3 regions of the Allobosea vestrisii genome follow, and region 1 is predicted to be linked to each of the others. Evidence: riboswitches for the same ligand, from Rfam matches in the RefSeq annotation. Region 1 holds a riboswitch; each other region holds the start of a gene.
The links. A riboswitch is a leader RNA that binds a small molecule or an ion and turns the genes downstream of it on or off. The one in region 1 is predicted to bind cobalamin.

Region 1 (6,902 bases):
CGCACGGTCAAGGTCAAGACGAGCGCAAGCTCGGCGGCCCTTCAGCAAGCCCTGGAAAAAGCCGGCTATCCGGCAATCGCGAACTGAGCCGGAGCGAGATCATGAACAAGCTCACCCCGATCTTCATCGCAGGAGCGCTCGCCATCAGCGCCGGCCTCGCGATCGCACAGAGCCAAATGAACAAGGACAATCCTATGAAAGGTCACACTATGCCGGGCCACGCGATGCCGGCCTCCGACACCCCATCCACGAAAGCCTACCTCGCCGCCAACGATCGCATGCACAAGGACATGATGGTCAAGTTCACCGGCGATGCCGACGTCGACTTCATGCGCGGCATGATCCCGCACCATCAGGGGGCGATCGAGATGGCGAAAATCGTGCTCGAGCACGGCAAGGATCCGCAGGTCCGAAAACTCGCCGAAGAGGTGATCAAGGCCCAGGATGGCGAGATCGCCATGATGAAGAAGTGGCTCGCCGACCGCGGCAAATAGCAACGGTCCGCCAGCCCGGACACAGCTTCGGCGATGCTGCTCCGGGCTCTGGCCGCTTCACCCACCTCGCCCTGAGCAGAGTCCGCAAACGTCCGGCCGTCATGAGCCGCAGGCAGCTTCAGCTTTTTCGCGCCGTCAGCACGAACATCGGCACATCGCCGGGATAAGGCGACGCCGAGAACAGATGCTGCCAGCTCTGAGCCGGACCGAACCCCGCTTCGGTCAGCATTGCCCGGGCATCGCCCTCCGTCAGCCCGTCATGGCGCGGCAGGCTGGCGGCGAGGCTGCCCGGATAGGTCGAGCGATATTGCGCCGCGACCGACCAGAGCCCGTCCGAGACCAGCACCAGGCCGCCCGGGCGCAGGATCAGTTGCGCCTTGCGCAGCGCTGCCATCGGCTCGGGAAGCGTCCAGAGGACGTTGCGCAGCGTCACGATATCGGCGGAAGCTGGCGCGAACGGCGCCTCCTCGATCAGGGCCTGTTCGAAGCTGACCTCGAGCCCGGACGCCTCGGCGGCCTGCCGGGCGGCAGCGAGCATGCCTTCGGAGCCGTCGCAGGCGCGCACGCGATGGCCGAGCGAAGCTGCGATCAGTGCGCAGGCCCCCGTCCCCGTGCCGAGGTCGACCAGATCCTTCGCGCCTTGCGTCTCGAAGGCGGCAGCGAGGACGTCGCGCCAGAGCGAAGCCTGCGCGATGTGGGAGGCGACGCCATCGAACGCCGGCGCGCGCCGGGTCCAGTAATCGGAAACCTGGGCCTGTGCCTCAGCTGCTTTCACGACTGCCTCCGTTCCGTCTCGACCAGATATTCGATGTGCCGGCGTCCCGACGCCCCCTCGCGGATCGAGACCGCGACGCCGAAGATGCGCTGGATCGCCTCGGGTGTGAGAACCTCGTCCGGAGGACCTGCCGCCTGCAACCGCCCCTCATGCAGCAGCGCGATCTCGTCGCAGAACATGGCGGCGAGGTTGAGATCGTGCAGCGCCATGATGCAGGTGATGCCGAGGCGGCGGACCAGTCCCAGGATCGAGAGCTGATGCTGAATGTCGAGATGGTTGGTCGGCTCGTCCAGGATGAGTTCGCTCGGTTCCTGTGCCAACGCCCGGGCGATATGGACGCGCTGGCGCTCTCCCCCTGAAAGCGTGTGCCAGAACTGGTCGTGCCGCTCCGTGAGCCCGACCCTTGCCAGCGCCTCGTTCACGGCGGCTTCGTCGGCGTCGTTCCACGAGGCGAGCGCGGCGCGATGCGGCGTGCGGCCGAGGCGGACGACATCGCAGACCGAGAGCTGAATCTCGGTCGTCGCCTGCTGCTCGACGAAGGCGAGGCGGCGGGCGAGATCGCGGCGCGGCACGGCGGCGATGTCGCGGCCGTCGAGGGTGACGACGCCGCTGGCGACATTGCGCAGGCGGCAGAGCAGCCGCAGCAGGCTCGATTTGCCCGAGCCATTCGGCCCGATCAGCCCGAGCACCCGGCCGGGCGCAGCCTGTAGGGTCACCCCGTCGACGATCATCCGGCCGGCGGCGCCCCAGCGCGCCTCGCGGGTCGCGAGCGTCATGCCGGCTGCCTCGCACGGTAGAGGATCAGGGCGAAGACCGGCGCACCGAACAGCGCGGTCACAACGCCAATCGGCAGGATCTGCTGCGGGATCAGGATACGCGACAGGATGTCGGCGAGGATCATGAAGATCGCGCCGATGACGAGGCAGGCCGGCAGCAGCCGGGCGTGGCCGGAGCCGACGAGGAAGCGGGCGGCGTGCGGAATGATCAGCCCGACGAAACCGACCGTGCCGACGATCGAGACCATCACCGCCGTCATTACCGCGGTCGTGGCCAAGAGGACGACCTTCACCCTGATAACCGCAATACCGAGCGAGGCCGCGGCATCGACGCCGAAGGCGAAGGCGTCGAGCACCTTGGCGTGCAGCATGCAGATGGCAAAGCCGATGAAGGCGACCGGGGCCGCGATCCAGAGGTCCGGCCAGCGCACACCGCCGAAATTCCCCAGGAGCCAGAACATCACACCGCGCGCCTGTTCGGCGCTGGCCATTGTCGTGACGATCGTCGCGGTCGCGGCATTGAAAAGCTGCGAGGTGGCGACGCCGGCAAGGATGACGCGATCGCTCGCGCCGCCCGCCCCCGTCGCCAGCAGCGCGACCACGGCGAGCGCAGCGCAGGAGCCGATGAAGGCCCCGGCCGAGACGCTCAGCGCCGTGCCGCCGATGCCGACGCCGAGGATCAGCACCGCGACGGCGCCGGTCGAGGCGCCGGCGGAAATGCCCAGCACATAGGGCTCCGCCAGCGGGTTACGCAGCAGCGCCTGCAGGATCGCGCCCGAAAGCGCCAGAGCCCCACCGCACAAGCCAGCCATCAGCGCCCGGCTCAGGCGATAGTCGAAGATCACGCCCTGCTGGATCGCGCTCACAGGGAAGCCGAGATCGAACAGCCCGTTGCCGAGTGCCCGCAGCGCCGTATCAAACGGGATGCGCATCTCGCCGATCGTCACCGCCAGCGCCACCGAGACGGTGAGCGCAGCGAGTGACGCCAGCGCGATGGCGATCCGCGCTGGCCAGTTCGGGCCGTGGGCAGCGTGGCTCAAGGGGAGAGGCCGAAGCCTGAGATCGCCTTGGCGAGCGTCTCGATGCCGTCGACCGTGTCGAGACCGGCACGGGTCGCGCCGACATCGATGATGACGACGCGCTGGTTCTTCACCGCATCGAGCTTGCTGGCGACAGGATCCGTCTTGAGGAAATCGAGCTTCTTCTCGATGTCATCAGCCGGGAAGCGGCGGCGGTCCATCTTCACCGTGACGATCACCGCGGGATTGGCGGCGGCGATGCTCTCCCAGCCGACCAGCGGCCACTCCTCATTGGTCGTGATGATGTTACGGGCGCCGAGCTTCGACAGGATGTAGGCGGGCACGCCGTTCCTGCCGGCCATGAAGCCGTCGCCCTTGATCTCCTTGCTGGAGAACCAGACCACGACCGGCACGTCCCTGGCCTTGACGTTCGCCACCGCCTGGACCGCCTTGTCCTCGCGCGCCTTAAGCTCGGCCACGAGTTTCTCGGCCCGATCGGCGACGTCGAAGATCTGCCCGAACTCGCGGATGTTGCGATAGACCAGCTCCATCGTGAACATCTGGGTGCGCACGCCGTCGCCGGCGCCGGAATTGTCCTTGCCGACGCAATCGGTCGGCGAGACGTAAGTCGGAACCTTGACCTTGGCGAACTGGTCGCGCTTGCCGACGATGCCGTTGGGCCCGACATGCCATTCGAACATCGCGGTGACGAGGTCGGGCTCCTGCGCCAGCACCGCCTCGAAGCTCGGATCATTGTCGGCAAGGCGCTTCACCTTGGCGTTGACGGCTTCATAGGGCATGGCGACGGGCGAGAACCAGACCGCCGTGCCGACGACGCGGTCGCCGAGGCCGAGGGCGTAGAGGATCTCCGTCTGCGTCTGGCCGATCGCGACGATGCGCTTGGGCGGCGCGGCGAAGGTCACGCTCTCGCGGCAGTTCTCCAGTGTCAGCGGATACTGTGTCGGCGCAGCAGAGGCTGCACCCGCGAGCGACGTGCCGAGAAGCGCCGCGGCGGGCCATTGCAGCAGGCGGGCGAATTGGCGCGCAGTCGGCACAGGGCAAACCTCAAATGTAACAATGTTGCATTTCTGATAGAGTGGACGGCACGCAGCCGTCAAGCTCTGCGCGGTAGCGCGCATGGCGGTCGTCATGAACATGGACTTCATCGCTCCCCGAGATGACGGATGGGAGCTGCGCAGGGGATGTGGACAGATGGCGGGCTCAGGCGACCGCCACTGATGCACACCTCCGGGACACCCCGCCCGAAAGACGTCTTCGACGATCGGGGCAGGTCTCCTGGCTCGCGGGTCGACGCCGGTTCCGCCCGGCCTTCCCAGCGCAAGGAGCGCCAGTGGACGATGGACGGAGAGCTCGCCGCTTACAGTTGCGGGGGCAGCCTCGGCTTTGGCGCGGGGCGCCTCACCGAATTCCCTCTTAGCTCCGGAAGCAACCCGGAGAACCTCGATCGCGCCCACCCTATAAGGCGGCGCTATATCGTCAAGCGCCGTTCAGAGGCTGGGCGTGCTGTAGAGCCGCTTGCCCTGGACCGTGATTTCGACGTCCTGCAGGTAGCTCTGCAGCGCGGTTGTCGCGACCTCGATGCCGAGGCCGGGCGCATCGGGCGCTGCGACCTGCCCCTGCGCATCGCGCTCCAGATGATTGGCGGAGATCGCCGTGGCGAGCGGCTTCGGCATCGCCGGATACTCGCAGATCTCGTGATCGGCGAGCCCGGCATAGGGCTGCAGCGAGGCCGAGAGGGCGAGATGCGAGGTGAAGGTGTGGTTGACGAAGGTCACGCCCTTCGCCACCGCATAGTCCGCCACCGCCTTCGAGGGACCGATGCCGCCGATCCGCCCGCAATCGATCTGGACGTAGCCGATGCCGCCATAGTCGATCAGCTGCTTGGCCATGGATTCATTGTGGGCGCCTTCGCCACCGGCGAGGCGCACCTTGGGGCTGCGCCCGGCGAGCGCGCCATAGGCTTCGAGAGCACTGGCGTGGAAGGGTTCCTCGAACCAGCGGACATCCGCCTTTTCCATCGCCGGCAAGCGGGCGGCCGCACGCTCGACGTCCTCGATGAAGATCTGGCCGGTATCGACCAAGAGAATTCCATCCGCTCCGAGCCCTTCCCGCGCCGCGACGAAATGCTCAGCATCGGCCTCGACGCTGCCGCGGCCAATCGGCCCCCAGCCGAACTTGGCGGCTCGGAAACTCCGCTTCCTGGCATCCCGCGCACGCTCCAGCGTCTCCTGCGGCGTGTCACCGAACAGGACGGAAGCATAGGGCGTCTTGGGGTGGCTCTGGCGATAGCCGAGCAGGCGCCAGACCGGCTCGGAGCGCAATTTGCCAAGGATGTCCCACAAGGCCATCTCGACGCCGGAGAAGGTATGCGGCGCCTGCAGCAGGTCCATCGAGTTATAGGCGACCGCGGCGGCGATGCGGGCAATATCCTCCGGGCCATCCAGTGCCTGGCCGAGGACGGAATCGGCGACAGGCCGGCAGACCCCGTGCGACATCGGGCAGATGAAGGCGGCAATCGACGGCAGTGGCGCCGCCTCGCATTCGCCCCAGCCAACATGGCCGCCGGCGGCGACGCGCACCAGCAGCGCGTCCTGGCTGCCATCGGCTTCGTCGGTGACGACGGGCATGGCGAGATAGAAGAAGTCGACAGCCTCGATTTTGGGCATGGGCGCAGTCCTCACAGGTCGTAGATCGTCGCGCGGGGCGCGAAGGTGACGTTGTCGTCGAGCGGATAGATGGGGCGGGCGCAGATGCGGTGGCCGAGGCTTTTCAGGTTCGCCGAGGTCGCGCCGGGCGCGTCGACGTTGAAGTTGCGCGCGCACCACTGGTCGAACATGTGGAATTCGGTATGGGGCGACTTCACCACGATCAGGTCGAAATCCTCCGGATCAAGCCCGTTGGCGTAGTACATCGCCCGGTCGAACAGGCTGACCGAGCGGCTCATCACGACGACGGTGACGTTGCCATAAGTCAGCACCGCGGTCGGGCCGGCCCGGAGCGGCGCCTTCATCGTCTCGAGCGCGGCTTCGCCGTCCGAGAGCAGCTTGACCCTCGCGGTCACCGGCAGCGGCGGAAAGCGCGCCGGGTCGATCGAGCCGCCGAGCGTCAGCGAGAGATTTGCCCCGACTCCCGCCGCATGCGCCGCGGCCGCAGCCGGCGCGTCGACAATCTGGGCCAGCACCCGCTTGCCGTAGCGGGCCACGCGAAGGCCGGCGAGGATCGCATTGCTGTCGCCCGAGGCGCCTGAGGAGGTCGCATCGGCCGCGTCGGTAAAGATCACCGGCCCGTCGATGCTGCGCGCCTGCGCGATGGCGCGGTCCAGGGGCACGAGCTTGCCCTGCATGCGGAAGCGCAGCGGCCAGAACTCCTGTGCCAGTCTTGTCGCCTCCCGCTCGGCACTCGCTGCGTCGCCATCTGTGAGGATCAGCACCTGCGAGCACAATTCCGGCACGTCGGTGAAGGGGTTGCCGATCATGATGCCGGCGGCGAGCACGCTGCCCTCCTCCTCCAGCCGGCGGCATTCGGCGAGCAGTTCGCCATAGCAGCCGGTCTTGGTGATGAGTTCGTCGCCGCGGACCAGCGCCGGAATGACCACGCGCGCCGCGACCGGCCGGATGCCGCCAGCCATCAGCCTCAACAGCAGTTCGGCCGCGCGCCGCCCGGTGTCGGCGAAGTCGACATGCGGATAGGTCCAGTAGATTGCAAAGCCGTCGACCTGCCTCAGCATGCGGTCGGTCAGGATGCCGTGCAGGTCGAGCGAGATGACGATCGGCATCTCCGGGCCTACACGCTCGCGCAGCTTCTCCAGCAGGTAGCC
Region 2 (6,902 bases), 3.0 Mb from region 1:
TTGTCGTGGCAGGAGACCTGAACTCGTTGCCGGGCGGCCGGGTCTATCGCAGCTTCGCGGCACGCATGCGCGATGCCCATATCGCCGGGGCACAGGGTAGGGCTGCGCCGACCTTCCCGTCCCGTCGGCCGCTGCTGCGCATCGACCACATCTTCGCTTCGGGCGATATCGACGTTGCAAGCGCCGCTGTCGTGCGCTCGCCGCTTGCCAGCCTTGCGTCGGACCACCTGCCGCTCGTCGTTCGCCTGCACGTCCCCGTCGAGGAGGGCAAGGGCAGCCTTGCTGCTGTCGATGGAGCGTGAAGCCGCCTTTGGCGAGGACCAGCCCTCTCGTCGACGATGGCCGGCTATTCTCCGGGCCACCCTGGCGCTGGCAGCCATCACGCTTGCGGCCTACCTGCTGTACCGGACCTTGCGCGGTCATAGCTATGAGCAGCTCAGTGGCTTGCTGCGCTCGGCAAATCCGATCCGGGTCGCGGCGGCGCTGGGCTTTGCCCTGTGCAGTTATGCTTGCCTGACCTTGTTTGACTTTCTCGCATTGCGATACGCCGGCAAGCCGCTCCTTTATCGGCAGGCGGCGCTGGCCTCGTTCACCAGCCTGTCGCTTGGCCACAATATCGGCCTGGCGGCGCTGAGCAGCGGCGCGATCCGCTATCATTTCTATGCGCGATGCGGCCTCACCGCCGGAGATGTCGCCAAGGTGATCCTGTTCTGCGGCGCGACCGTCGGCATTGGCCTCGGCTCGCTCGCAGCGCTGGCGCTCCTGCTGCGGCCGGAACTCGCTATGAAGCTGACTGGCTTGCCAGGCAGTGCCGTATTCGGATTGGCGGCCGGTCTGGTCCTTGCGCTGGCGGCGTATTTTACCCTCTGCATCTGCGTTCGCGGCCAGTGGCGGATCGGCTCCTGGGACGTCGAATTGCCGCGCCCGCGGCTGGCCGCCGCGCAGTTCGTCGTCGGGCCCTTGAACTTTGCCCTGGTCGCCGCATGCCTGCATCAGGCGTTGGCCAGCCTTGGGGAGGTCTCCTATCCCGATGTCGCCGCAAGCTATGTGCTGGCCAACATCGCGTCGCTTATCGCCCACGTTCCTGGCGGACTAGGTGTCATCGAAGCCGTGGTGGTGCTGGTACTGCCTGGCGTCGGCGTGATCGCCGGCCTCATCATCTTCCGCGCGGTCTATTTCCTCGTGCCCTTGCTGCCCGGCGCAGCGTTGCTGGCGTTCTCGTTACTGGCTGGACGCAAGAGCTAGCGGAACGGCCAGGGCAAGCGGAAAGCGAGGGCAGTCTCGATCTCATCGATCCGGCAATCCAGGTTCTGCGAGAAGCCTGTGTTCCGGCCTGTCCCAGCGGCGGCCCGTGATGTCCATTTTGCCGACGAACGCAATCGGCGGAATTCGCTGAGTCAGGCACGCGCGCCAGCTTCGAGTAGTCATCGGCAAAGTCGGCGCCCAAAGGCTCACTGGTGCCGGCCCAGAAGCGACGCGTCCTCGTCTGCATGGGCAGGCCCTGCAATGTCGCCGGCGCAGAGGTGATCTGGGGGCATTTCCGCAACGAGCAGGATCGCCCGTCGCTGCGCACCTCCGGCGAGGGCTGCATGAGTGCCAAGACGAGCTGCCTCGGCCAGTGCAATCTGGCGCCGGTCGTGCAGATCTGGCCGGAGGGCACGTATTATGGTGGCGTCGACGAGCGTGCGGTCGACCGGATCATCGCGGGTCACCTCCTCGGCGGCCGGTGGAGGATCTCGCCTATGAGCCGACCGGCAAGAAGCAGTTCTTGCACGCGGGAGTTCTGAAGGCGATCATCGCCGCCATCCACAGCCTGCGTGGCGCAACCCGGATCGCAGGTTGACGCCACAATCTCGCCATATAGGTTGACCGGCGTCGAGGTCTTCGGAGCGATCCGAAGCTAAGAGGGAATCCGGTGCCGCGCTAGAGCCCGTCCGATCAGCTTGCATGGCAAGCCGATCGGTAAAACGGTCTCTAAACTCAAAGTGAGAGACGGATTCACCGATCAGGTTGATTCAACCTGATCGGATCCGGCTCTCGCGCGCAATCCGGAGCTGCCCCCGCAACTGTAAGCGGTGAGTTTTCGACCACGATGTCACTGGCGTTCGCGCTGGGAAGACGGTCGAAGACGCTGATCCGCGAGCCAGGAGACCTGCCCCGACGGCGTATTGATGTCGCGCGGGCGGGGTGTCCGGCGGGTCGCTGGCACGTCTTGGCCGCTTCTGCTGCCGTACCTGTCGCGCTCCCGAGTAGCCCTGCTCCGCACAGCGAGGGGCGGACGACGGTGAGAATGCACGTAACTTCGCGCCGCATGAGCTGCGTGGAAAAACCGGCCGCGCCGTCGGACAAGAGGCCTAAGTCAGGCAGGTCATCTTGTAATGATATAACATATCATTCATAGGCGCGGCATGACGGATCTTTCGCCTCCCGCCGCGCTGCCGCGCGCCAGCTCGCTCGACCCGCTGGCACTCTACGCCAGCGCTATCGACACATCGGATTATGCGGCGCGCGTGGCGCCGCTCATTCGCAACCTGGCGGCGGACATCGGCGATCTCGTCGATGTCGGGGCAGGGGGCGGGCAGCTCGGCGCAGCCCTGCTCGGCAGAGGCCGGCGCTGGACTACGATCGAACCCGCACCGGTGATGCAGGCGCGGCTAGCTGCGCGAACCGAGCGGCCGAAGATCATTCCATTCGGCTGGGACGACGAGCGCGTTTCCTGCGAGCCCGCCGACACCGTGCTGGCCGCGACGATGCCGGGCTATTTCCACGATCCGCTCGCCTTCCTCGCGCGTTGCCGGCAATGGGCGCGCCGCCAGATCATCTGGGCCGTGCCGGCGCAGAACGCCCCACGCGGCCTTATTCTCGCCGCCTGCCTGCCGCGCGAATGGCATGGCGAGGATGAGACGCCCGGTATCGACCTCGTCCTGCCGAAGCTCCAAGGCAATGAGCCCGACCGCATGGGTGCGATCGACTGGACCTTCTCGCTGGTGCTCCGCGACCTGCCGGAATTCGCCGCTTTCCAGGCCGACCGGCTCGGCTGGACGCCGGACGATCCGCGCCGCCCTCAACTCCTAGACCACCTCATGAAGCAAGCCGTGCCGGCCGAGGCCGGCTGGCGCCTCTCCTGCCATCGCCGCTCGGCCATCCTCGTCTGGACCCTGTCATGATCGCTCGCCGTTTCTTGCTTGCCGCCACGGCGCTTCCCGCTCTGCTTCTGGCGGCGCCCGCCCTCGCGCAGACCGAGATCAAGCTCGACGAGCTCGTCGTCACCGTCACCGGCCGGCCCGAACCGCGCAGCCAGATTCCGGGCACCGTGCAGGTGATCGATCGTGACAAGATCGAGCACTCCTCGGCCAAGTCGATCACCGATCTCCTGGCCGAGAATGCCGTCGGCTTCTTTAGCGAATGGACGCCTGGTCAGACCTCGATCAACATCCGCGGCGGCTCCACCGACGGCCAGGGCAAGGATTTCCGCAGTCAGGTGCTGGTGCTGATGAATGGCCGCCGCGCCGGCACGGCCAATCTCTCGAAACTCTCGGCAGCCGATGTCGAGCGCATCGAGATCGTCCGCGGACCGTCCTCGGTGATCTATGGCAGCCAGAACATCGGCGGCGTCATCAACATCATCCTGAAGACCGGCCGGACCGCGCCGGGCACGATGATCGAGGCGGCCGGCGGGTCCTGGGGCCTGCTGCAGGGCAAGGCCCAGACCGGCGGCGTCTATGACAGCATCGACTGGTATGCTGGCGTTTCCGGCGGCAAGCGCGACGATTACCATTCCGGCCGCGGCGGCACGACCATGGCCAATACCGGCTGGCAGCGCTTCGGGCTGACCGGCGCGCTCGGCCTCCAGATCAATCCGGATCACCGCATCGAGACGAGCTTACGCACCGACGGCATCTACGATGTCGGCTTCCGCGGCTCCGGTGCCAATACGATCAGCCAGGAGGATCGGTACAACAACTCCTTCGACGTCACCTATAAGGGCCAGCTCCCGGGCGGCCGGTATCGCTGGATGCTGCAGGGCTACGCCGTGCAGGACGTCGACAATTTCCGCTGGGCCTCGCCGGTCATCCGTGGTGGCACCGGACTGCCGGCGCTGGGTACCGCGGCCGATTACAACCGCCGCGAACTCAACGTCTTCGGCACCCGCTTCCAGCCGAGCGCGACGCTGTGGCAGGGCAATGACCTGCTCGCCGGCTGGGATTGGGAAACCAGCAAGCTGCGCTCGATCCGCGACCGCATCGGTGTGCCCGGCAATCCGCTGGCGCCGGTCTCGCCTCAGGACAACAACCAGTCCGAGACCGTCAACGCCTTCTATGTCGAGGATTCGCAGAAGCTGCTGGACGACCGGTTGACCCTGCGCGGCGGCATCCGCCGGACCTTCGGCACCACGAGCTTCGAATATACCCCGAACCTGCCTGGTCAGCGGCCGCGTGACGTCGACTACCAGGCGACGACCTATTCGACCGGCGCGACCTTCAAGGCGACCGACCAGCTCACCTTCCGTGTCGGCTACGCCACCGGTTTCCGCGCTCCGACAGCAACAGAGCTTGCCGCCGACTTCAACACGCTGGGCGGCGGACGCATCTTCGGCAACCCGTCGCTGAAGCCCGAAACGAGCCGGCAGGTCGAGGCGGGCGCCACCTATGCCGGAGACGGCTGGCGCGTCGACGCGGCGCTGTTCCAGAACGTCATCTCGGATCGCATCATCACCCGGCTGCGGCCCGGCGTCGCCAACACCTCGGACTACGCCAACAACAGCGGCGACATCATCGTGCGCGGTCTGGAATTGCAGCTCGATGGCGACCTGCTGCGCCTTGCGCGCTTCGAGGATACGCGCTGGCGCTGGTCGGTTTTCGCCAATGGCGCCTATAATTTCGACATGAAGGACAAGGGCGCGCCCGTCACCGCTAACAGCAACAATGCCGAGCGCATGTACAAATACCAGGCGGCGATCGGCACGCGCTTCGGCCAGAGCGGCGGGCAGTACGACTGGTCGATCCAGGTCCAGGGCATCCTGCGCGGGCCGATGTGGTACAACACCGAAGAGAACCTCATTGCCTCGGCCGAGCCCTTCCGCGAGTTCATCCACCGCAAGAGCCCATTCTGGGTCTGGAACGTGCGCGGCGAGGTCGAGATCACCAAGGGCGTGAAGCTGTTCGCGCTGGTCAACAACCTGTTCAACGTCAACGAGCACCCGATCTTCATCGGCCTCGACAAGAAGCCCTACAAGCTCGATTCCCGCTTCGCCAATGGCGGCACCGGCACCTCGATGTCGGGGCTCGAGGTCCAGGCGGGCCTGCAGGCGCGGTTCTGAGCTGGATGAGGCGCCTGCTCCTAAAGGGTCTGGTTCTGTCGCTGCTCGCCATTGCGGTGACGGCGGTCGTCGCCGAGCCGATCCGGCTGACCGATGCGCTCGGGCGAGCGGTGGAGATCGCACGGACGCCCGAGCGCATCGTGCCGATCTTCGCTTCCAACACCGAGCTGGTGGCAGCGCTCGGTCTCGCCGATCGCGTCGTCGGGATCGAGGCCTATACGCGCTACCCGCCCGAAGTGCTCGACCGGCCGCAGGTTGGCGGCAGGCTCGGCTTCTCGGTCGATGCGATCGTGGCACAGCGGCCGGAGCTGCTGATCGTCACGCCGTCGCGCCAGGCGATGCACCTGCTGATCGAGCCGATGACGCGCCTCGGCATACCCGTCATCGTGCTGCTCAGCCGCAGCGTGGCGGAGGTCATGGCCAATCTGCGCGTGGTCGGCCGGGCGACGGGACAGCCCGAGCGCGGCGAGACGGTCGCAAAGGCGCTCGAAGCCAGGCTCGCCGCGGTTGACGCAGCTGCTCCTGCCAAGCGGCCGCGCGTTGTGATGATCACCGGCCGCCTCGGCAACGGGTTGGTGCTGGTTGCGCGCGCCGACAGCTACACCGGCGATGCCATGGTCAAGGCCGGTGGGCGCCATGCCCTGGAGCGTACCGTCGTCGCGCAGGTTTCGCCGGAAGCGGTGATCGCTGCCGATCCCGACATCCTGCTCTTTGCCGGGCGCAAGGACGAGCTCGACGCACTGATTGCCCAGCCCGGCTGGCGGCTGTTGCGCGCCGTCAGGACGGGCAATACCCATCTCGTCGCGCGCGCCGAGTTCCTGATCCCGGGGCCGCGCACGGTCAACGGCATCGAGAAGCTGGCGGCGCTGCTGCGTCGTGCCGCTGCGCCATGAAGCGTTCCCTGCTTCTTCCTGTCGTCGTCCTGATCGCGCTCGCCTTCGGCGCGATGGCAGGCCACGATTGGGCCTCGCCGTCTCGCCTCGTCTCGGCACTCTCCGGCGATGCCTCGCTGCAAAGCCAGCTCCTGATGGTCTGGCGGCTGCCGCGCGTGCTAGCCGCGGCACTGGTCGGCGCGCTGCTCGGCCTGGGCGGCGCGATCTTCCAGGGTGTGTTTCGCAACCCGCTAGCCGAGCCTTACCTACTCGGTTCCGCCGGTGGCGCCGCGATCGGCGCGACAGTCGCGCTTCTCGTCCCGCTCGGCCTGCCAGCCGGACCGGCGCTTGCGGGTCTCTCCTTCCTTGGCGCCTGGGGCGCGACCTGGTTGGTGCTCGCCATCGCCGGCCTGCACGGGCGACCGGACACGGCCGGGCTGTTGCTCGCCGGCGTCGCCATCGCGGCGATGCTAGGCGCGCTGCGCTCTTTCCTGATGCTGGCCCTCTCCGACGATACGGTGAATCTCCAGGTCGTGTTGAGCTGGACGCTAGGCGGTATCCAGACGCCGGACACGGCCGGCCTGCTGCTGCTCGCCGGGCTGGTCGTCGCTGCGCTCGCATTGTCCCTGCGGCTGGCGCGCGGGCTCGATCTGCTCGGGCTCGGCGAGGAGCAGGCCTTCGCCTTCGGGCTTGATCCGCAGCGCTTCGTC
Region 3 (6,902 bases), 280 kb from region 1:
ACCCTCGATGACCAGCCGCCCGGCCGCCGACGCGACGACCCGATGAGGGGAACTGGCGAAGGCGGCGGGCGGGATCGGCGGTGCGTCCGAAAGAAGCGCGGCCCGGAGCTTTAAAATCGCCGGAGGCGGAGCGCCACGGGGCGTGCGGATGTAATCCATCCGCGCCGCTTCCTGGCTCAATGGAAGCGGATACCAAACGCGCCTCGCGGCGCTCCGCTGCCCCTCGATCGCGACAACGCCCGCGGGATCAGCCTGCGGGCGAAGAAGATGCTTGGGCGCGGGAAGCGGAACGCGAACCCTTCTCCCCTCGGGGGAGAAGGTGGCAGCGCGAAGCGCTGACGGATGAGGGCAGCGCCGCGTCTCCACCCAGTCGTTCCGCCCTCATCCCCTGCCGGACCTTCTCCCCGAGGGGAGAAGGAGGCTGTAGGAACTGCCCCCTCATCCCGAAGGAAGAGGATCGCTCCTGCAACAGGATGTCCTTGCCCGGCGCAAGAATCGGCACTCCGGCCTTTGAAACTCGTCGCCGCCACGCCTATCTCGCCTCTTTCCACTGGAGCAAGGCCATGCGGCTTTCGATCCTGCCCACCCTTTGCGCCCTCGCTTTGCTCGCCCCCGCCCCCGCCCGCGCCGAACCACTGAATCCCGAACGCAAGATCGAGGCGACCTCGGATTTCGCCGGCAAGAAGGGCAAGGCCGCCAAGGACATCAGCGGCATCGCCTGCCGCCCGCCTGCCGGCGGCGAATGGCGCTGCCTGATCGTCAACGACGAGAGCAGGGCCGCCCAGTTCGCGACGCTGACGCAGACGACGATCCGGCCCGAGCGCTCCTTGCCGCTCGTCGGCGACACCGCCCCCGCCGTGAGCGGGCGCCAGCCGGCGATCGGTTGCCCCAAGCCGGGCAGCTTTGGCGAGTTCGACGGCGAGGGCGTCGCCTATGCCGACCGCGCTTTCTATGTCGTCGGCTCGCATGGCTGCTCGCGCCATGGCGGCGAGTACCGCCCCTCCTCCTTCCTGCTGGCGCGCATCCCGCCCGGCAATGGCCAGGCCGGTGCGCCCGAGCTGAGCTGGCGTGTCTCCGACCTCCTCGGCGCGGCCGGCGAGGTCGCGCCCTATCTCGGCAAGCCGCTCGATGCCGACACGAACGGGCTGAACATCGAAGGCCTCGCCGTTGTCGGCGACCAGCTCTGGCTCGGCCTGCGCGCACCCTCGCTCGATGGCCGCGCCTTCCTCGTCGGCGGCAGCCTCAAAGAGCTGTTCAAGCCGGGCAGCGAGTCGGCGACCACTAAACCGCAGCTCCTGGCCTTTTCGGCCGGAGCGCAGCGCGGCGTGCGCGACCTCGCCCCGCTCGCCGATGGCCGCCTCCTCGTCCTCGTCGGCCCGGCTCAGGACCAGGAGGTGCCCTATGCGATCGTCCTGCTCGACCCGGCCGATCCATCGGCTACCCGCGAGCTCGGCGAGTTGCGCCAGCGCAAGAATGCCAAGGCAGAGGCGCTCACCGTCCTGACCGAGGAACGCGACGAATTACGCGTCCTCGTCGGCTATGACGGGGTGAAGAACGGCGAGTTCGAGGAGTACCGGCTGAAGCTGCGCTGAGGCGGAGGCAGGCACCTTCCCTGCCGCTGCCGGAGATGCGAAGCACAAGGCCATGAGCTTCCTTCCCCGCCTCAATTCGCTCGTCTCCCGCTATCTCGCCGAGGTCGCTGGCCCGCGCGAGCGGCTGGCGCTGCTGCGTTGGCAGATGGCCGAGCGCCACGCGCTCGACCAGCGCGAGACCATGCCGGGCCATGTCACCACCAGCGCCTTCGTGCTCTCGCCCGACCATGCGCAAATCCTCTTGATCGACCATGTCGTGATCGGCCGTTGGCTTCAGCCCGGCGGGCACTACGAACCGGCCGCGACCTTCCACGAATCGGCGCTGCGCGAGGCGGTCGAGGAGACCGGCGTCGCGAGCCCGACGCTGCATCCCTGGCATCGCGGCGGCGACCTGCCTTTCGCCATCGACAGCCACGAGGTGCCGGGCAATCCGCGCCGGAGCGAACCGCCGCATATCCACCACGACCTGCAATATCTCTTCATCGCCGATCCGGCTTTGCCCCTGACGGCCCAGGAAGAGGAAGTGCACGCCGCGGCCTGGAAGCCGATCGCGACGCTGGCCGAGATCGCGCCGGTGGCGTTCACGCGCTTGCATGCCGTGAACTCGCGAGGCTGAGCCGGCTCGCTGTTACCCATTTGCAACATTGTAACGTTATGATCCCGTGATCGGCGATTCAATATTGCGACTCATTCGCATTTGCGTAGGGTGGGTTCGTCAACAGGATCGCCAGTCATGCTCAAGCCCGCCGCCTTCGCCCTTGCCGTCTCCAGCCTGCTCTCGCCGGCGCTTGCTGCCGATCTTCCCTCGCGCAAGGGCGCGCCGGTTGCTCCGCCCGTGCTCTCCGCCTGTACCGAGAGCGAGGGCATCCCGACCGACGCCTTCGGCTTCACCACTGGTTCGGACGTCGCCGAAGTCGGCTCCTTCGGCGCTAGTCTGACCTATGGCGGCGGCTTCGGCGTCCGCGACGGCCGCCAGGCCGCGCACGGCCTCCAGCTCCAGGGCTCCTACGGCCTCTTCCCCTGCTTCGAGATCGGCCCCTATCTGCTCGGCGGCTATACCGACGCCACCATCGCGGGCACGGGCGCCGACAGCCGCAGCTTCGGTGCCGGCGTCGAGATAAAGTACCGCCTGCTCGGACGCGATTTGCACGGCATCGGCCTGACCGTCGTCGTCGACCCAAGCTTCAACCGCAACGACCCGAGCGGCGCCGGCAACTTCACCACCTACAACACCGGCATCCGCATTTTCGCCGACAAGACACTGGTCCCCGGCAAGCTCTACGCCGCGCTCAACCTCTCGCACGACCTGACCTGGACGGGTCCCAGCCCCTATCTGCGCTCCTCGACCTTCACGGTCGGCGGCTCGCTCGCCTGGCAGCTGATCGACGGGCTCTATCTCAGCGGTGAAGTCCGTCATCAGCGCCGCCAGAACGAGCTCGGCTTCGGCGATAACGCGGGCTACGCCACTTTCGCCGGCCCCGGCATCTTCTGGCAGGCGACCAAGCAATTCGCCATCTCGGCGGCCTACAATGTCCAGATCGCCGGCAAGGCCAAGGGCGTGCCGGGCGATCTCGACATCACCAATTTCAGCCAGCATCTGGTCAAGGTGAAAGCCGCCTACAGCTTCTGAACGGCCCATTCGAGGGCACCATCGGCCGGCCGAATTGACCCCGCCGCATTTCCGCCCTAGTCGTTAACGCGACGGTTCCCTCACGGGATCAAAAGGGAACGCAGTGCGGGTGGTTCGCCACCTCATGCTGCGGCTGCCCCCGCAACTGTAAGCGGCGAGCCTTTCGCCATACGCCACTGGGACCTCGGCCCTGGGAAGGCGGTGAAAGGCGGTGACCCGCGAGCCAGGAGACCTGCCGTCAGCCGTGGTCACACGCGAACACATCGGCCGGGGTGCGCTGATGGGTGGTAGAGCCATGCGCCCCCGGTTTCGGGAGCGGGTGGGGACATCTCGTTCGCGGTGACGTGCCACTGACGTTACCGCCGAGGTTTCCCGTGTTCCGTTTGCCAAAGCCCGCCAAGAGCGGGCGTTCGCGCCTTGCCCTCTCCCTGCTTGCCGCTTCGACCACGCTGATATCGCCCTCTGCACTGGCGCAATCGGGCGAGAAGCCAATCGCGCTCGACGAGCTCGTCGTCAGCCCGACCGGCGTGCCGACCCCGGCCAGGGAAATCGCCAGCTCCGTCACCGTCGTCACCGCGCAGGAGATCGAACGCCAGCAGCGCCGCACCCTGCCCCAGGCGCTCGCCGCAGTGCCCGGCCTCAACCTCGTCCAGACCGGCGGCCCGGGCGGGCTGACCTCGGTCTTCATGCGCGGCGCCAACTCCAACCACGTCAAGGTGCTGATCGACGGCATCGAGGTGAACGACCCCTCGACGCCGAACCGCTCCTTCGATTTCGGCCAGATGCTGACCGCCGACATCGAGCGGATCGAGGTGCTGCGCGGCCCGCAGAGCGGCCTCTATGGCGCCAATGCGCTGGGCGGCGTCATCTCCATCATCAGCAAGCGCGGCGAAGGCCCGCCGAAAGTCACGGGCTCGGTCGAGGCCGGCTCTCACGGCACCTTCAACCAGAGCATCGGGCTCAGCGGCGGCGATGACCGCTTCGACTATGCTTTCGGCATCAGTCATTTCCGTGCTGATTCGACGCCGGTGACGCCGCCGGAGCTCGTGCCCGCCGGCAGGCGGCGCAACCCCAATTCCTATGACAACTGGAGCTATTCCGCCCGCCTCGGCGCCCGCCTGACCGACACGCTGAGCGTCAACTGGGTCGGCCGCTATATCGACGGGCAGTTGCTGTTCACCAATGATTCCGGCTTCCCAAGCCTGCCGGATGCCTTCCGCTCCAGTCAGAACTACCGTCAGGCTTTCACCCGCGGCGAGATCGTCTGGGATCCGCTCGACGGGCGCTTCGTCAACCGCTTCGGCGTCTCCTACAGCAACCAGGATCGCTCCAACCGCCGGCCGAACGCCGCAGGCATCCTCGGTTTGCCCAGCGAGAACCTCGGCGAGCGCATCAAATACGACTGGCGCGGCGACCTGAAGCTCACCCAGAGCCAGACCCTGATGATGGGCCTGCAATATGAGAACGAGCGCTTCGACACGCCCAACAAGACGGTCTCGAACGGCAACAGGGGCGCCTTCGTCGAATTGCAATCGAACTGGACCGACCGCTTCTTCACCGTCGCCAACATCCGCTACGATGACGACGACAAGTTCGGCGGTCACACCACCTATCGCATCGCACCGGTCCTCATCGTGCCAGGCAGCGAAACCAAGCTGAAGGCGAGCTACGGCACCGGCTTCAAGGCGCCGACGCTGAGCGAACGCTTCAGCGATTCCCGCCCGGCCTTCAACTTCTACGGCAACCCGGCCCTCAAGCCGGAGGAAAGCCGCGGCTGGGATGTCGGCTTCGAGCAGCCGCTGCTGAACGGGCAGCTGAATGTCGGTGCGACGTACTTCCACAACGACATCGACAACCTGATCCTGACCAACGCCGCGCGCACCTCCTATACGAATATCGGGCGCGCCACGACCAAGGGCGTCGAGGCCTTCGCGGCGCTCGAGCTGACGCCTCAGTTCAAGGTCAGGGCCGACTACACCTTCACGCTCGCCAAGGACGAGACCGCGCGCCAGGAACTGCTGCGCCGGCCGCGACACAAGCTCAGCGTTACCGCGAGCTGGATGCCGATCGAGAAGCTGACGCTGTCGGCGACGCTGATCTATCTCGGCGAACGCATGGACGGGAATCGCGACTTCTCGATTGCGCGCCTGCGCGCTCCGGGAGCCGCGATCGTCAACCTCGCCGCCGACTACAAGGTCGACGAGCGTTTCACCGTGTTCGGCCGCGTCGATAACCTGTTCGACAAGCGCTACGAGAACCCTGTCGGCTTCCTGGTACCGGGCCTCAGCGCCTTCGGCGGGATCAGGATGAGCCTGTGAGGCGACTGGCCGCCCTCGCGCTCGGTCTCTGGCTGGCGGCGTCCGGCGGCCTCGCCAGCGCGGACGATGCGCCGGCGAAGCCGCAGCGCATCGTCTCGCTCAACATGTGCACCGACGAGCTGGTGCTGCGGCTGGCATCACCGAAGCACGTCGCCTCGGTGACCTGGCTGTCGCAGGACCCGCGCAACGCCAATATGGCTGCGCGCGCCCTCGTCATTCCCGCCAATCACGGGCTGGTCGAGGAGGTGCTGGCGTACAAGCCCGACCTCGTCGTCGCCGGCGCCTATACGACGCGCTCGACCGTCGCGCTGCTGAAGCGCGTAGGCGTGCCCGTCCGCGAGTTCGGCGTGCCGGGTACCCTCGCCGAGATGCGCGCGCAGATCCGCGACATGGCCAAGCTCCTCGGCGAGCAGCAGAACGGCGAAGCCCTGATCGCCGGGATCGATGCGCGGCTCGCGGCGCTGGCCGACCGCCCTCGCCCCACGAATCGGCGCGCGATCGTGCTGCGCCCGAACGGCTTCACCACCGGGCGCGGCTCGCTCGTCGACGAGATCTTGACGGCAGCGGGGCTGACCAACCTCGCCGCCGAGCTCGGCATCGACAATTACGGCCAGATCGCGCTCGAGACTGTCGCGTTGGGGCAGGCCGATATCCTGATCCTCAACACCACGCCCGACGGCCCGCCTTCGCTGGCGCATGAGATCCTGCATCATCCCATCCTCGCCCGGCTCGGCGACCGGCTGAAACTCGTCGCCTTGCCGTCGAAGCTCTGGACCTGCGCCGGTCCGGCGGTGATCGACGCGATCGAATTGCTGCTCGATGCGGCAGCGCCGACGCCGACCGGAAGCCGACCATGAGCACCGCGGCCATGCCATCATCCGCATCCGACAGGATGTCCTATTGGCGCCTCGTCGCCCTCCTGTCTGCCGCCACGCTCGCCATGACCGTGCTGTCGCTCGCGGTCGGCTATGCCCGGCTCGATATCTTCGCCGCGCTCAGTGACTGGATCGCCGGCCGACAGAGCCTGCCTGCGCTCGTGCTCGTCGAATTGCGCCTGCCGCGCGCCATCCTCGGTGCTCTCGTCGGCTTCAGCCTCGGCCTCGCCGGCGCGGCGATGCAGGGCCTGCTGCGCAACCCGCTGGCAGAGCCCGGCATCGTCGGCATCTCCAGTGCCGCCGCATTCGGCGCGGTCACGGTGTTCTATTCCGGTTTCGCCGGCGCCTTCGCGCTCGCTCTGCCGCTTGGCGGCATCGCCGGGGCGCTGCTCGCGGTGCTGATGCTCTTTGCCCTCAACGGTCGCGGCGCCGGTACGATGACGCTGATCCTCGCTGGCGTCGCGATCAACAGCTTCGCCGGGGCGAT

Region 2: it holds a riboswitch for cobalamin, as region 1 does, so the genes downstream of both, QO058_RS28025 (hypothetical protein) here and QO058_RS13495 (ABC transporter substrate-binding protein) in region 1, are expected to answer to the same signal.
Region 3: it holds a riboswitch for cobalamin, as region 1 does, so the genes downstream of both, QO058_RS12130 (TonB-dependent receptor plug domain-containing protein) here and QO058_RS13495 (ABC transporter substrate-binding protein) in region 1, are expected to answer to the same signal.

The regions. Positions count from the first base shown of each region.
Region 1 covers NZ_CP126307.1:2,713,079-2,719,980, forward strand. The annotation lists gene QO058_RS13470 (heavy-metal-associated domain-containing protein) at 1-87, shown strand, start outside; gene copM (CopM family metallochaperone) at 102-494, shown strand; gene QO058_RS13480 (class I SAM-dependent methyltransferase) at 613-1,269, opposite strand; gene QO058_RS13485 (ABC transporter ATP-binding protein) at 1,266-2,045, opposite strand; gene QO058_RS13490 (FecCD family ABC transporter permease) at 2,042-3,085, opposite strand; gene QO058_RS13495 (ABC transporter substrate-binding protein) at 3,082-4,092, opposite strand; cobalamin riboswitch at 4,334-4,543, opposite strand; gene QO058_RS13500 (mandelate racemase/muconate lactonizing enzyme family protein) at 4,573-5,751, opposite strand; gene QO058_RS13505 (M81 family metallopeptidase) at 5,763-6,902, opposite strand, start outside.
Region 2 covers NZ_CP126307.1:5,667,190-5,674,091, forward strand. The annotation lists gene QO058_RS28010 (endonuclease/exonuclease/phosphatase family protein) at 1-302, shown strand, start outside; gene QO058_RS28015 (lysylphosphatidylglycerol synthase domain-containing protein) at 280-1,245, shown strand; gene QO058_RS28020 ((2Fe-2S) ferredoxin domain-containing protein) at 1,458-1,787, shown strand; cobalamin riboswitch at 1,862-2,174, shown strand; gene QO058_RS28025 (hypothetical protein) at 2,409-3,167, shown strand; gene QO058_RS28030 (TonB-dependent receptor) at 3,164-5,320, shown strand; gene QO058_RS28035 (ABC transporter substrate-binding protein) at 5,326-6,213, shown strand; gene QO058_RS28040 (FecCD family ABC transporter permease) at 6,210-6,902, shown strand, end outside.
Region 3 covers NZ_CP126307.1:2,428,874-2,435,775, forward strand. The annotation lists gene QO058_RS12115 (DUF3616 domain-containing protein) at 564-1,592, shown strand; gene QO058_RS12120 (NUDIX hydrolase) at 1,645-2,208, shown strand; gene QO058_RS12125 (hypothetical protein) at 2,326-3,222, shown strand; cobalamin riboswitch at 3,280-3,476, shown strand; gene QO058_RS12130 (TonB-dependent receptor plug domain-containing protein) at 3,597-5,540, shown strand; gene QO058_RS12135 (ABC transporter substrate-binding protein) at 5,537-6,397, shown strand; gene QO058_RS12140 (FecCD family ABC transporter permease) at 6,433-6,902, shown strand, end outside.